Regions from separate parts of the Krasilnikovia sp. M28-CT-15 genome, predicted to be linked through region 2. Evidence: riboswitches for the same ligand, from Rfam matches in the RefSeq annotation. Region 2 holds a riboswitch; each other region holds the start of a gene.

Region 1 (3,266 bases), 700 kb from region 2:
CGAGGACCTCCCGCGCGTAGCGGTCCGCCGCGAACTCGCGTCGGCGCAGCAATGCCGCCCGCAGGCCGAGCACGATCACCGACAGCGCAACCGCCAGCATGAACGAGGGCAGGTATTCGACGAGCAGCCCGTCTCGCTGCCGGGGCCACCGCACCAGCGGGCTCAGCGCCGCCAGCAGTACCGGCACGCTCAGCCAGCCGGTCCACCACACCGCCGCGGCCCAGGACACGTCTCGGGACCGTACGTGGGCGAGCTCGTGCAGCACCAGGACGTCGAACCGGGCAGGCTCCAGATAGGCGTGGCCCAAAGGCAGCACGACTCTTGGTGCCGCGAAAGGCAAGCCGGTGGTGAACGCCTGCCGCCCGGACGCGTACGGTGCGAGGAGAACGAGCCGGGGCCGCCGCCGGCCGGTGAGACCGAGCAGGTCGCACCAGGACGCGAAGCGTTCCGCGGCCCACCCTGCCGCGGCGGTGCGCGCCGGGGGAACCGCACCGCGCGACAGCCGCCACCGCGCCAGCACCGCGCCGCCGATCATCAGCAGCATGGCGGCCACGGGCAGCAGGACGCCACCGGCCAGCATGAACAGGCTTTGATCGCGGGCGTTCGGCGCGATGCAGGTGCCTATCCGCTCTCGGATCTCCGGACTCCGCTGCCACGGCGAATCGAGTCGCTGCAGGGCCGTCCAATCGATCCCCTGCTCGCTCAGGCAGCGGACCGCGGCAGCCGGGTGCCGCGCGCTGTACGCGTCGCGCATCGCTGCCGCGGCGCCGCCACCCAGCAGCACCAGCGCGACCGCTACCAGTGCATACATCGATGCAAGGCGGCGTGGCGGTGCAACCGCCGGTGAACCGGTGACCGCGGACGACGGCCGCGGGCCTGCGGCCGTGCTACTCATCGACGTGGTTCGGCCCGGACGTTTGCGGCGCCTTCCCCGGTCCGGCATCCGCCAACGCTCGGCACAGGGCGCCGTGTACGGCGTCGGCCAGCATCGTCGCCTCAGCCTCGCTGAGCCCGAGCGTCGTGCCGTGCCGCACGCACGCCGACCGCAGGGCTTCCACCTGGTCCACATCGAACGCCACACGCGTGCGTGAGACAGCATCCGTGTTGCGTCGGCGCCGTGGCCACCACCCGCGCCGGAACCACTGGCGCCGGTAACGCCACGCGGTGACCGTCGCGGCGCCCAGCACCTCCGCCGAGGCGCCGAGCAGGATCGGGCCCACCACCTCGGCGAGCAACACCGGTTCGATCCCGGACCCGACCGATCCGCCGGTCCCGCCGGGCCACCGGCGCGCGGCCCCGGTCTCCCACTGCGCCGTGGCCGCCGTGAACAGGTCGATCTGGTCCGGCGCGGCGGTGGCCACCGCTGCGCGCGCCAGATCTCCCAACTCGACGGTCACCGCCGCGCCGGTGGTGGAACGCGAGCGACCATTCGACCCGTGCGCTGCGCGTTCAGTCACATGATCTCCTCGTGACGGACCGATGCCAGTGCGTACAGGATAGACGGACGCCTCCCGGCCGTTCGCCCCCTCGCGTGACGGATTGATGACGTTGCGTCGAGTTGTTCGCGGCGATCCGCCGGGGCTTTCCTGAAGGCCGGTCGGTCCCGGGTCTATGGCGATGACGCACCGAGTCAGGCGCGGACGTTGTCCTCGGCGTGGCCGAGGCGATGAACGTACTGGTCCGCGCAGGACTGGCGCGGACAATTGTGGCGCTCGTCCACTCGGTACTCGACGCCCGCCAAGGGGCCCGGTAGCCGATGCCGGATCCGGGTAACCGGAAGGCCGGGGAACAAGAGATCGATCTCACGATCGGGCCGGATTTCTTTGCGGCTCCGCGATTTCCGCGGTTACGTTCGCCGCGTCCGCCAATGCGGGCCCCGTGGGCGGTAACGCCGAATCCAAGCCGCCGCTCCTCGGGCATTCCTCAACCAGGCCTGGAGCGGGGGACCCACAAGTTCCTCGGCGCGCTACCGCGCGCCTCGGGGTGAAGCCGCACACGCGGCCGGGCGCCTCAGCCCGAACCCGACAGCTGACCTCGTAGGCGCGGAGGTTCTCTGTCATGGCACAGTTCCGAAAGCCCGCCCGCCTGGCGCTGGGCGTGATCGCTGCCGGTGTCACCGGCACCGTGGCCCTGCTCGGCCCGGCCGCCCCGGCGTCGGCGTCCAGCGTCAACTGGGACGCCATCGCGCAATGCGAGTCCGGTGGCAGGTGGCACATCAACACCGGCAACGGCTACTACGGCGGGCTGCAGTTCAGCCGCCGTACCTGGACCGGACACGGCGGTGCGAAGTACGCCCGGACGGCCGACAAGGCATCCCGGACGCAGCAGATCGCGGTCGCCGAGCGGGTGCTGCGCACCCAGGGCATCGGCGCGTGGCCGGTGTGCGGCGCCAAGGCCGGCTCGACGAAGCACCATCGGGCCGCCGCGCACAAGGCTCGCAAGACGCACCGCGCACACCACGCCCATCGGGCCCACAAGAGCCGGGCCGGCCAGCGGGTGCACATCGTCCGCGCCGGCGAGACGCTGGCGTCGATCGCCGAGCGGCACCACATCAAGGGCGGCTGGCGCACGCTGTTCCGGCTGAACCGGGGCGTTCTGGGCGGCAACCCGCACCTGATCCGGCCGGGCCAGCACCTGGCCCTGTGACCGTGGACGGCCGCCCCCCGGTGCATCCGGCTGGGGCGGCCGTCACGTCACGGTAGGGATCCCGTGACACGAGTCGTCGCCCGGGCTTCGACCTGGACGAGGTCGATGAGGAGGTGTCCGCCGGGTTCAGCGCGCGGACCCGTCCTCGAGGAGCCGCTTCAGCGACGGCAGCAAGGTATCGAGGTCGACGGAGGTCTTGAACGCCACGATGGTGGCGCCTCCGTCGGGACTGTCGTGCCGCTCGGCGGGGGCCGGGAAGAGCCGCAGGACCTCGCGCATCGCGTCGTCCACTTCGGTCACCGGATCCGCGGATTCGCCGCGCAGCCACCGGCGCAGGACGTGGTTGTGTGCCGCGGCGACGGAGGCCGCCATGAGTTCGGCCCGCAGTGACGCCGACTCGGTCGGGTCGCCCATCCAGTCCGCGATGAATTCGCGGAACAGGCGCTGGTAGCGGGCCACGCTGGCGATCTCCCGGTCGCGCAGGGCGGGCACCTTGCTGGTCAGGGCGTACCGCCGGCGCGCGATGTCGCCTTCGTCGATGTAGTGCAGCAGCACCAGCCGAACGGCGTCCGAGACGGCGATCAGGGCCGTGCTGTGGTTCGAGGTGGCCAGCCGGTCCC
Region 2 (3,266 bases):
CGGCGCGCCGGGCCAGGATCAGCAGGTTGCCCCGGTCACCGTACGTCGACAGCAGGTCGGGGTAGATCCACACGATCCGCAGCGTGCTCTCAGTCGACACGGTCCAACTCCGCTCGCACATCCTGGAACGCGGTGTAGTTCGCGATCACTTCGAGGCGGCCGGGCGGGGTCGCGCGGATCGCCTCGTCAAACGTCTTAACGTGGCGGAACGCCACGTCGTTCACCTCGAGCCGCACCGCGAGGTCGTACGCGCGGTCGCCGGTGATCAGCACGGGCCGTCCGCGCAGCGGGGAGAAGTCCACGTCATACAACCACGACGTGTCGAGGCCGTCGGGGTCGCGGGCGTTGACGGCCAGCAGGGTGGGCGCGTCCTGCGCCATGTCGAACGCCTCCAGCCAGCTGGCCGGGTTCTTGGCCAGCAGCAGCCGTACGGTGCGTCCATCCCGCTCCACCTGGGCGTACCGTCCGGCGACGGAGGTGACCGAGGCGAGCCGGGGGGCCGCCTCGATCGGCCGTACCCCGAACGCGGCGGCCACGGCCAGCGCGGTGGCCGCGTTGCCCAGGTTGACGTGGCCGGGCAGTTGCAGCTTGACCAGGTGCCAGTCGCCGTGGGGGTCCACCACGCCGTCGTCCTCGACGTGCCACTGCGCCTGGGGGCGGCGCAGCCCGCAGCCGGTGCAGAACCAGTCGCCCCCCTCGCGGTGGATCGCGGAGCCGCACTCGGGGCAGACCCAGGAGTCGTCGTGCCAGCGCTGCCCGGCGCTGAACCAGGTGACGTGGGGGGAGCCGATCGCGGCCCAGACGACCATGGGGTCGTCGGCGTTGGCGACCACGTGGGTGTCCGGGTGGGCGGCGAGGGTGGTGCGCCACAGCTGCGCCATCATCGCCACCTCCTTGGCCCGGTCCAGCTGGTCGCGGGAGAGGTTCAGCAGGGCGACCACCCGGGGTGAGGTCGCCTCGATGACCTTGGGCAGATAGTGCTCGTCGACCTCCAGCACCGCGAACGGCGTGGCGCCGGCCTTGGCGAGGGCGGAGGTGTGCCCGGTCGGCATGTTGGCGCCGAACGAGTTGGTCGCGACCGGCCCGAGCACCCCGAGCGCCGCTGCGGCGAGACGGGTGGTGGTGGTCTTGCCGTTGGTGCCGGACACGAGCGCGATGGCCCGCCCCGCGGCGAGGTGGGCCAGCAGGTCAGGATCGATTTTGAGGCCGATCCAGCCGCCGATCACCGATCCGTCGCCGCGTCCCGCAGCCCGCGACAGCGCTGCCGCGGTGCGCGAGACCGAACTCGCGACCTTGGCCCGCAGGGGCATCTTCCCGTCTGTCACGGCAGCGAGGGTACCGGAACCGGACACTACGTCGAGTGGTCGGACGGCCTGTCCGTACCGTGACGGACCTCGGTCCTTCGGCCGACCCGCCGGTCGCCCGGCCGGCGTCCGGGATATGCTATTTGGGAGATACGTACGCCGATCGGCCGAGTCCACATAGGTGCATGATCGACCGTGGTGGGGATATTTGTGTGTCGTGATTCACCCGTAACCATCGCCTGCGGGTAAGCGGGGGACCACGGAGCGTGGCGGCATTTGTCGCGCCGTGGCCACAAACCGGACATGCCCCAAAGTGCCAATATCTTTTGTTAACGATCTTGATCCAGCGTTGAACTTCGAATTCAGGTACGAAGGATCTCTGGCGGTGAGCGATCGCTCGCCGCTCGTGTCGATCTGGGTCACGCCGAGCCCTGCCCCGGCCCGGGCGACACGACCACGCACCGCACGACCAACACGAGGCAACAGGGGGCAGGGACGGGGGACCCACTACCGGTCCGCTCAGTACACCCGCCGGTTCGGCGGATGTGCTGGACCTCGGGGTGAAGCCGCCTTGGCGGCCGGGCAACCTTCCCGCCCGAACCCGACAGCTAACCTCGCAGGCGTGCCGGAGGGAATTCTCTACCGTGCACGAACGTCGTTCGAGCCGGAGCCGCCGCACGTCCGTCGGCACCGGCACCCTCGCACTGTCCCTGGGTCTCTGTCTCTGCGCCGGCCAGCTCGTGGCCACGCCAGCGGTAGCGGCCACCGCCACCGGAGTCACCGACGGGGCGGCTCAGACAGTGGTGACGCCCAGGCTCACCGAGAGGGTCAACAAGCGCACGATCAAGTGGGGCCAGGCCGTCTCCGTGACGGCGCGGGTGCTCGACCCCCGTACCGGCAGGGCCGTGACTACGGGCTCGGTTCGCCTGCAGGCCAAGCGCAACGGCAAGTGGAAGACCCTGGCGATCCATCGCCTGAACTCCCAGGGGTCCTCTACGTTCCGCACCACTCCGACCACGACCAGCTGGTTCCGCACCCAGTTCACGGGCGCGGGCAGCTACCGCAGCACCACCACCCGGGCCGTCAAGATCAACGTGACCGCCAGCGGCGCGAAGATCCTCTCCGAGGCCAAGCGGCACCGCGGCGCGCTATACAAGTTCGGCGCCTCGGGTCCCAGGCGCTTCGACTGCTCGGGCTACACCCAGTACGTGTTCCGCAAGGCGGCGGGCAAGAAGCTGCCGCACCGGGCCAACGACCAGCAGCGGTACGGCAAGAAGATCAGCCAGTCGAAGAAGCAGGCTGGCGACCTGATCGTCTTCCGGTCCGGTTCGCACGGTTACCACGCGGCCATCTACGCCGGCGGCGGGTACATGTGGGACTCCCCGCACTCCGGCGCCCGGGTGGGCAAGCACAAGATCTGGAGCAAGAACTACGTCGTGCGGCGCATCTCCGTATGACGTAGCGGTGCCGTCGGCACCACGACATCAGTGGGGCGTGACCCGGTTCGGGTCACGCCCCACTGTCGTGTTCAGCCCTCCACTTTCCTCCCCGAGTGGCGCAAGTGGGCGTTTCGCACCCTCCGAAGGGTCTGATTCGAGGGGATTTCGTGCCCGACTGGGCCGCATGTCGGAAACTTGATCCAGCCGATCGGCTGTTCCGCCCTCCACCACACGTCCATGGCTCTGACGTGCGGATTCGTCTGCGAACCGGGCTCGCGAAACGCGGCATTCCGGTTGCGGGTGGAGGGAAGTGGAGTAAGGTGGAGCGCAGTGGCAGGGCCGAGGAGGGACCGGCCCCAGGTGGACATGACACCCCCGGGTGAATTGACACCGGGCGGGACGAATCCCCGGAGGGCTTGCCGGCCCGAGCGAAACGGCGGACCGCGAACCGCCTGGGGGCAGGGGGTAAGGGCCGATGTTCCTCGGCACGCACACCCCGCGCCTCGACGACAAGGGCCGGCTG
Region 3 (3,266 bases), 2.9 Mb from region 2:
GGGTACGGCGTGGTGGGAGTCCACACTGGTGTCACCGTGGCCGGGGAAGTGCTTGGCGCAGGCGGCCACTCCGGCGCGCTGCAGGCCCGTGATGAACGCGGCGCCGTGCCGGGCGACGAGCGGTGCGTCGGCACCGAAGGCGCGTACGCCGATGACCGGGTTGTCCGGGTTGGAGTTGACGTCGGTGTCCGGGGCGTAGTTCAGGGTGATGCCCGCGTGGGCCAGGTCGACACCCAGGTCGTGGGCGACCGCCTCGGTGACGGTGCCGTCGTCGATGGCACCGAGGCCGAGGTTGCCCGGGCGCGAGCTGCCATGGCGGGATTCGAACCGGGTGACGTCACCGGCCTCCTCGTCGATCGCCACGATGACGTCCGGCCGTTCCGCGCGCAGTTGCGCCGTGAGCGCGGCCACCTGGGCGGGGGACTCGACGTTGCGGGCGAACAGCGCGACCCCGCCGAGACCCTCGGCCAGGCGGCGGCGGACCCAGTCCGGCGCGGTGGTGCCCACGAAGCCCGGCTGCAGCACGGTGGCGGCGAGTTCCGGCAAGTCCCCTTGTCGCGGCATGAGCCCCGATCCTCCGGTGACGATCGACACGCGCCGGTCAGCGCGTCCCCCAACTGACAACCGACAACCGTCATGGGCGCGGCGGACGGACCAATGGTCACACCCGGCCCGCGTTCAGTCAACAAACCTTTCTATTAAGGGGGCCCGGGCACCCATTAGAGTTCTCGGCGTGCAGACCCCCCTTGCGGCGACGTCCGGCGTGGACTGGTCCGAGGTGCATGCCGTGCGGCTGCTCGGCGTCGCCCTCGCCGCGCTCATCCTCATCTGGGCGATCCGCCGCATGTTCGGCGGCAAACGCTGAGCCCGCGTCCGGGCGGCGCACACACGCCCCGGGCCAGCGCCCGCGCGGGCCGGGCAGGACATCGCTTCGGGCGAACGCTCCACCCCGCAACCCTGAGAACGCCTGAGGCCGCCCCGTACCCGGGGCGGCCTCACCGCGTCCGCCGCCGAGACGGCCGACATCCACTCAGCCGCTGGGCGGCCCTAACCTGGGTCAGGTGCCGAGACGGCCGTACTTGACCTGCCCGGCCGCGAAGATCGCCGCCAGCTTGACCCGGCTGCCGGGCTTCGGGGCGTGCCACACCTTGCCGTGACCGGCGTACACGGCCACGTGGTACGCGTGCCCGCCGCGGACCCAGAACACCAGGTCACCGGGGCGCCGCTGCGTCTTGGCGAGGCGGCGCACCTGATGGAACTGGGCGTTCGCGGTGCGGCCCAGCTTCAGTTTCGCCTTGCGGTAGGCGTAACCGGCCAGTCCGGAGCAGTCGAAGGCCTTCGGCCCGTGTGCGCCGTACCGGTAGGGCTTGCCCTTCTGTGCCCGGGCGAAGGCGACGATCCGCAGACCCCGGGTCTTGGCCGCCGCGACGGCGCGGGCCTTGGCCGCGCGGGCCTTCGCGCCGCGCTGCGCCGCGGTCATGCGCGCGCCGGACCCGGCGGCGGTCGCCGCGGAGTCCGCCGACGCCGGTGGCGGCGCCACGGCGCCCAGGTTGACGGTGGTTACCAGCACTGCGGCCATCCCGAACAGGGCGAGGCGGCGCAGAACCGGCTGGTGACGGTGAGACATTCAGGCATCCTGACCTTCAACCCGCGTGCGAGGTTAGCTGTCGGGTTAGGCCTTGAAGTGGCCCGCCACGCGCTGCGTGGCCGCACCCCCAGCCGGTGTCCGGCACCGGCACACTGGGTCCCCCGCTCCTGCCCATCGAAGTCACTGATAGGAGTCAGTCTTCGTTCGCACTCCCGGCGGGCAGGACTCCGCGGCCGGAAGCGGCGACCCCGGTCGGGGTGCGCCCTTACCGTCGGCACGGCGCCCGGCCCGCCCACCGCCACTGCGGTTTCATGCACCTCGCGAACCCCGAACCCGACGCGCGGTCCGGTACCCGGCGGGACATGGCCCGCCCAACGCCCCCGGAAGTGGACGACCCGGGCAGCGCTCTGTGGCTCAGGTCACAGTTCACCCCGCGGCCTCGCAGCGCCCGGAATCCGGACCCGAACGGCAGACGGTACGGGCGCGGCCGGTCGGCGACACCAGCCGCGGTACCGGATGAGGGTTCGGATCGGCACACCCCGGGTACGGATCCCGTCCGTTCCGGCAGGCGAGGAGAATGCACTCTCGGCCGCCGACAACCGTGGAAAGGACCCTCCGAGTGACGGACCAACCGACCTACGCCATCCTGGGCTACACCGACGCCGAATGGGGTCTGCTGACCGGCCTGCCACAGTCGGTGCTGACCGCCGCCAGCGCCGCCACCCCGGACGGGGCCCGCAAGACCCGGGCCGAGAACGCCGCCGGGCTCGACGAGATCGCGGAAGCCCGCACCAGCACCAGCCCGCTCGTCGCGGCGGTCGCCGCCGCCGTGGTGGACCGGGTCGGCGACCCGGAACTCGGAGAGGAGCTGCCGGTCCTCGCCCCGGCGGACCCCGCCGGATACGCCGGGGACGTGCTGGACCGGGTCGGGCAGGCGGTCACCCTGCTGGCCGCGAAGGCCTCCGCGGAGGACGCCCGGACGTACCGGCACTGGCTCGTGGAGATCGCGGACTCGGTGGTCGGCGCCGCCTCCACCGGCGGTGTGCTCGGCATCGGCGCCGAGACCGTGACCGAGAGCGAGCGCAGGTTCCGCGACGGGCTGTCCGCCGCATTGGCCGACTGACCGGCGTACGGGTCGCCTGGCCGCCGTGCCGGGCGCTAGGCGACCGCCTCGTCGTCGACGGGGACGCCCTCGGCCGTCGCCGCGTACACCGCCTCGACCTGGGCCGCCGCCCGCTGCCAGGAGTACGCCTGGCGGGCGCGGTCCACCGCGGCCGTCGAGTACGCGAACCGGCGCACCCGGTCGGAGATCAGCCGGCGCAGCGCACTCCCCAGCGCCCCCGGGTCGGCCGGTGGCACGAGGTCACCGGTGAGGCCGTCCACCACCGTCTCGGTGAGCGCGCCGGACGCCACCCCCACCACCGGCACGCCACACGCCATCGCCTCGAGCGGGGCCGTCTCGAACCGGTCCTGCCCGGGCGCGGCCACGAACACGTCCGCCGAGCGGTACCAGCCCGGCAGGTCCGCCGGGGTGACGGCACCGACCAGGCGGAGCCGGTCGGCCACCCGGCAGCTCAGCGCGAGCTGACGAAGCCGTCCGGCATACGGGTCGTCGGGCAGCCCGGCTGCGGGCGGGCCGCCGATCAGCAGGAACTCCGCCCCCGGCACGCTCCGCATG

Evidence for each region. Region 2 has a riboswitch for cyclic di-AMP ahead of ACMCNO_RS11305 (C40 family peptidase). Riboswitches for the same ligand answer to the same signal wherever they lie in the genome.
Region 1: linked by a shared signal. The riboswitch ahead of ACMCNO_RS14375 (transglycosylase family protein) and the one ahead of ACMCNO_RS11305 (C40 family peptidase) in region 2 are both predicted to bind cyclic di-AMP.
Region 3: linked by a shared signal. The riboswitch ahead of ACMCNO_RS24455 (C40 family peptidase) and the one ahead of ACMCNO_RS11305 (C40 family peptidase) in region 2 are both predicted to bind cyclic di-AMP.

The regions. Positions count from the first base shown of each region.
Region 1 covers NZ_BAAGAK010000001.1:3,079,655-3,082,920, forward strand. The annotation lists gene ACMCNO_RS14365 (M48 family metallopeptidase) at 1-811, opposite strand, end outside; gene ACMCNO_RS14370 (hypothetical protein) at 888-1,457, opposite strand; cyclic di-AMP (ydaO/yuaA leader) riboswitch at 1,880-2,053, shown strand; gene ACMCNO_RS14375 (transglycosylase family protein) at 2,059-2,646, shown strand; gene ACMCNO_RS14380 (TetR/AcrR family transcriptional regulator) at 2,773-3,266, opposite strand, start outside.
Region 2 covers NZ_BAAGAK010000001.1:2,379,786-2,383,051, forward strand. The annotation lists gene ACMCNO_RS11295 (type 1 glutamine amidotransferase) at 1-100, opposite strand, end outside; gene ACMCNO_RS11300 (MurT ligase domain-containing protein) at 90-1,310, opposite strand; cyclic di-AMP (ydaO/yuaA leader) riboswitch at 1,811-1,942, shown strand; gene ACMCNO_RS11305 (C40 family peptidase) at 1,949-2,761, shown strand; gene mraZ (division/cell wall cluster transcriptional repressor MraZ) at 3,219-3,266, shown strand, end outside.
Region 3 covers NZ_BAAGAK010000001.1:5,319,421-5,322,686, forward strand. The annotation lists gene ACMCNO_RS24445 (glycoside hydrolase family 3 protein) at 1-564, opposite strand, end outside; gene ACMCNO_RS24450 (hypothetical protein) at 734-865, shown strand; gene ACMCNO_RS24455 (C40 family peptidase) at 1,058-1,627, opposite strand; cyclic di-AMP (ydaO/yuaA leader) riboswitch at 1,636-1,797, opposite strand; gene ACMCNO_RS24460 (hypothetical protein) at 2,208-2,711, shown strand; gene ACMCNO_RS24465 (glycosyltransferase) at 2,747-3,266, opposite strand, start outside.